DNA from 2 places in the Spirosoma pulveris genome. Region 2 is predicted to be linked to the other one. Evidence: riboswitches for the same ligand, from Rfam matches in the RefSeq annotation. Region 2 holds a riboswitch; the other holds the start of a gene.
The links. Region 2 has a riboswitch for thiamine pyrophosphate ahead of thiM (hydroxyethylthiazole kinase). Riboswitches for the same ligand answer to the same signal wherever they lie in the genome.
Positions count from the first base shown of each region.

Region 1: linked by a shared signal. The riboswitch ahead of thiS (sulfur carrier protein ThiS) and the one ahead of thiM (hydroxyethylthiazole kinase) in region 2 are both predicted to bind thiamine pyrophosphate.

Region 1 covers NZ_BAAGTO010000002.1:694,039-696,225, reverse strand. The annotation lists gene ACYVJM_RS11080 (putative Ig domain-containing protein) at 1-778, shown strand, start outside; TPP riboswitch at 940-1,032, shown strand; gene thiS (sulfur carrier protein ThiS) at 1,075-1,359, shown strand; gene thiC (phosphomethylpyrimidine synthase ThiC) at 1,362-2,187, shown strand, end outside.
Region 2 covers NZ_BAAGTO010000002.1:75,341-77,527, reverse strand. The annotation lists gene thiE (thiamine phosphate synthase) at 1-594, opposite strand, end outside; gene thiM (hydroxyethylthiazole kinase) at 591-1,397, opposite strand; TPP riboswitch at 1,444-1,545, opposite strand; gene ACYVJM_RS08600 (alpha/beta hydrolase family protein) at 1,657-2,187, shown strand, end outside.

The sequences.
Region 1 (2,187 bases), 620 kb from region 2:
AACCAGCCGTACCTTTAGTGGTGTGCCCACCGGCAGTGGCTCCTTCACGATCAGAGTAACCGCCAGCGATGGGCGGGGCGGGCAGGCTTCCGGTGATTTCAAACTCACGGTCAATCCGGCACTTGTTGCCCAACAGGCCGTGGTGAGCCTGAGCGTAATGAATGCCGATAACCAGCAGGAAATTAAAGTGCTTGCTCCGGGTGAGCAGCTCAACCTGGCTACCCTGCCTACACGTAACCTGAACATCCGGGCCAATACCAACCCTGGCCTGGTAGGCAGTGTAAAGTTTAACCTCACCGGTGCCCGGGTCAGTACCCTCGTCGAGTCAGTAGTACCCTACGCCCTGTTTGGTGATAATGCCGGGAAATACAATGCCTGGACGCCCAGCCTGGGCCAATACACCCTAACGGCTACGCCCTACACAGGCAGCGGAGGGGGCGGTACGGCGGGTACGGCGCTAACGATTAGTTTTTCGGTAATCAATCAGGCACCCGGCAGCCGCCTGGGCGCAACCGAGCCGCAGGAGTCGAACGGCCTACAGGTCAAGTACTATCCAAATCCCTTTACCGAGTCGTTTACAGTGCAGGTGCAGGGCCAGACATCGGCCAAACTGCCTTTGCTGATGTACGACAGCTACGGTCGGGTGGTGTTACAGCGGGACGATCTGGCCCCTGAAGAGGTCATTAACGTAAGCAGCGGATTCATGCCGGGTGTGTACCTGCTCCAGGTAGGAACAGGCGCCGAAACAAAACGATACAAGATCATCAAAGCGCAGTAAAGCAGACGATCTCCCGGTAAATTCATCTCAATAGCCGTAACCCCGGCCCCATTACAGAATTCTTCTGTAATGGGGCCGGGGTTACGGCTATCAGGGTGATAAAGTTTGCTGATATATGAAGATTTGTTCTGATTCCGGGCTACCTTTGCCTCGCTGAAAAAGCAAAGCTTTAGGGGTGCCCAAGTCGGGCTGAGAGATCACCCTTTGAACCTGAACAGGATAATACCTGCGGAGGGAAAAGCGAGAATACAGGCCATCGTCCAGTGCTTCGTGCCGGTTAACCGCACGATTTGCCTGTGGCCGTTCTACGTTTCCCCCGTTCGTTTGTTCATCAGGTTGCTCCGATAGCTGTTTTTCTGCATAACCTGTGCACGATTATGACGCTAACGGTCAACCATCAATCCGTCGAAATCGCAGACTCCGCATCGCTGGGAGCCCTGCTCACTCAACTGGCCATCGCTAACCGGAAAGGCATTGCGGTGGCCGTCAACAATGCCATTGTTCCCCGCGCTGCCTGGGACCAGTTTGTTTTATCGGGAAACGAGAAAATCACCATTTTACAGGCCACTCAGGGCGGATAACAATGAGCCAGAAAACCGAACAATTACCTTCGGCGCAAACGATTACGCGCCAGCCACTCACGGGGTCGCGCAAAATTTATGTGCCGGGTCAGCTCCACGACATCCGTGTGGCCATGCGCGAAATCAGCCTTTCGGATACCGTTTCGCACGTGGGGAATCAAAAGGAGCGGCAGTGCAATGCTGCCGTAACGGTGTACGATACGAGTGGCCCCTACACGGACCCGGCTGTTCAGATCAATCTGGAACAGGGGCTTCCGCGCCTGCGGGAGTCGTGGATTGCGGGCCGTGGCGATGTTGAGCAGCAGACCGCCTTTTCGTCCGACTATTCGAACCAGCGACTGGCTAATTCAACCCTGGATTCGTTGCGATTTGCGCATATACGGTATCCGTATCGGGCCAGAGAGGGGCAGAACGTTACGCAGCTGCACTACGCCCGCAAAGGCATCATCACGCCCGAAATGGAATATATCGCCATTCGGGAAAACCAGCGTATCGATACGCTCAACGACCAGTCATCACTCTGGCAGCAGCATCCGGGCAACAGTTTCGGCGCTAATACCCCCAAAAACTTTATCACACCCGAATTTGTCCGACAGGAGGTAGCGGCCGGGCGGGCCATTATTCCCGCCAACATCAATCATCCGGAGAGCGAACCGATGATTATCGGCCGTAATTTTCTCGTCAAGGTCAATACCAATATCGGCAACTCGGTCGTCTCATCGAGTATTAACGAAGAGGTAGAGAAAGCCGTATGGAGTTGTCGGTGGGGTGGCGATACGCTCATGGATTTATCGACGGGTAAGAATATCCATGAAACCCGCGAGTGGA
Region 2 (2,187 bases):
CCGGCTAGCCTCATACGGTGACGGTTGCCCGCAAATGGCTGACACCACAGCAGCCCCCGAAGCACCGGCCTGAAGAATAGATTGAATATTGATTGCATTGATGCCGCCAATGGCAAAGGTGGGCAGGCTGGTTTGCTGGCAAATGGCTCGAAGTCCATCTAACCCAAGCAGGCTTGACGTATCCTGTTTCGTGCCCGTCGGGAAAATGGTGGCGATGCCGAGGTAATCCAGATCAGCACCCTGGGCGGCTTCCAGTTCAGCCATACTATTGATCGACAAACCTATGATCTTGTTGGGCCCAATGAGTGACCGGACAAGGTCATAGGGCATATCGTCCTGCCCGACGTGAACGCCATCTGCATCGACAGCCAAAGCGATGTCGACCCGGTCGTTGATAATGAGTTTTGCCCCGTAGGCTTGCGTAATTTGTTTTAGCGCAATGCCCAGTTCCAGAAAGGCGCGGGTCGACAGTTCTTTTTCCCGTAACTGCACCCAGCGGACCCCCGCCCGGCAGGCTTCTTCGACCACGAAGGGTAACGTATGGCCCGCCTGCTGCGCAATGCCGCTGTCGGTCACTAAATAGAGTCCGTTCACGCGTGGGTCAGTTGAAGACGGGCCGTTATAGCGGCTTCGGTCAGTTCATAAAGCGCGTCGAGGAAATTAAGTTGCAGGCTGCCGGGAGCTGCTTTTATTTCAACGGCCAGTTCGCCAGCAATGCCCATGACGGCCATGGCGTGGGTAGCAGCCTGAAAGTAATCGGGATTGACAGCGGCAAAGGCACCCGTCAGCGCCGTAGCGGTGCAGCCCATACCCGTCACTTTGGTCATGAGCGCATGGCCGTTACCGATAGTGGCCGTTTTGTCACCCTGAATGATGTAATCGGTCTCGCCACTGATAACCACTATACCACCAGTTAAAGCACTAAGCCGCCGGGCCGCGTCTACGGCGGCTTCGGAGCCATACAGGCTGTCGACACCTTTTGTTTGGGCGTTCAGGCCAGCCAGCGCCATAATCTCAGACGCGTTTCCCCGAATTACATCGGGTGCGGCCAGCGCCAGCAGTTCTTCACTAACCTGGTTGCGGTAGCGCGTTGCGCCAACGCCAACCGGGTCGAAAACGATGGGTTTGCCCAATGCCTTTGCCTGACGCATCGCCAGCCGCATACCTGCCACGAACGTAGCGTCGAGCGTGCCGATGTTGACGACCAGTGCACTCGAAATGGATACGAAATCTTCTACTTCTTCGGGGGCATGAACCATAGCGGGCGAAGCACCTAACGCCAGCAGGGCGTTGGCTGTATTGTTCATGACAACGAAGTTGGTAATATTATGGACAAGCGGGGCCTGCGTGCGAATACGCTCGACGTCGGTCCAGATGGATTGAGCAGATGGAATCATGTTGCTGTCGAAAGAGTCAATAAGCAGCAACTTTAGGAGAGCGGGGCGCTTCTCGGTAACTTTTCCCTACGGCAGTATAAGCTGCATCAGGTAATGAGGGTATCCTCTCAGTCAGACCGGTTTGGTACTGACACCCCTAAAGTTGTATCGCAAAGGTAGAAGATAATGAATTACGAAATTGTAAAAAATGTAAAACTGCCTCCTGACTTTAGAAAGTTTGAGATAGCTTTACAGCTTACATTCCTACTCCCCAGAATCTGTGAAATCGACGTCTATTCGTTACTTATTCCTGCTACTCGCTACGCTGGGAACCGCCTGGCCAACCGTTGCTCAAACCCCCGGCAATACCTTCGTCAACGGCGACCTGCTGCCCAACGCCCCCGAATTGGCCGCTCGGGGAACCTATGCTGTTGGCGTGCGGACGATGAAACTCGTGCACAAAGATCAGGTCGATGTGCTGCACCCGAAAGATGGTAAAAGTCCGCTGTATGACCGTACGCTGACGCTCGATGTCTGGTATCCGGCCCGACTTCCGGCCAATAAATCGGCCCTGGTCATGTACGAATCCGTTTTAGGTCGGTCCAATGATCCCAAGCGACCACTCGTTCCCTTTACATTTGCCGGTCGGGCCAGCCGCGATGCTGAACCAGACCCCAGCGAAGGGGCCTATCCACTGGTCATCGTTTCCCACGGCTATCCCGGTTCCCGCTTGCTGCTCACGTATCTGACCGAGAATCTGGCCTCGAAAGGTTATGTTGTTGTCGCTATCGATCACGCCGAATCGACCTAC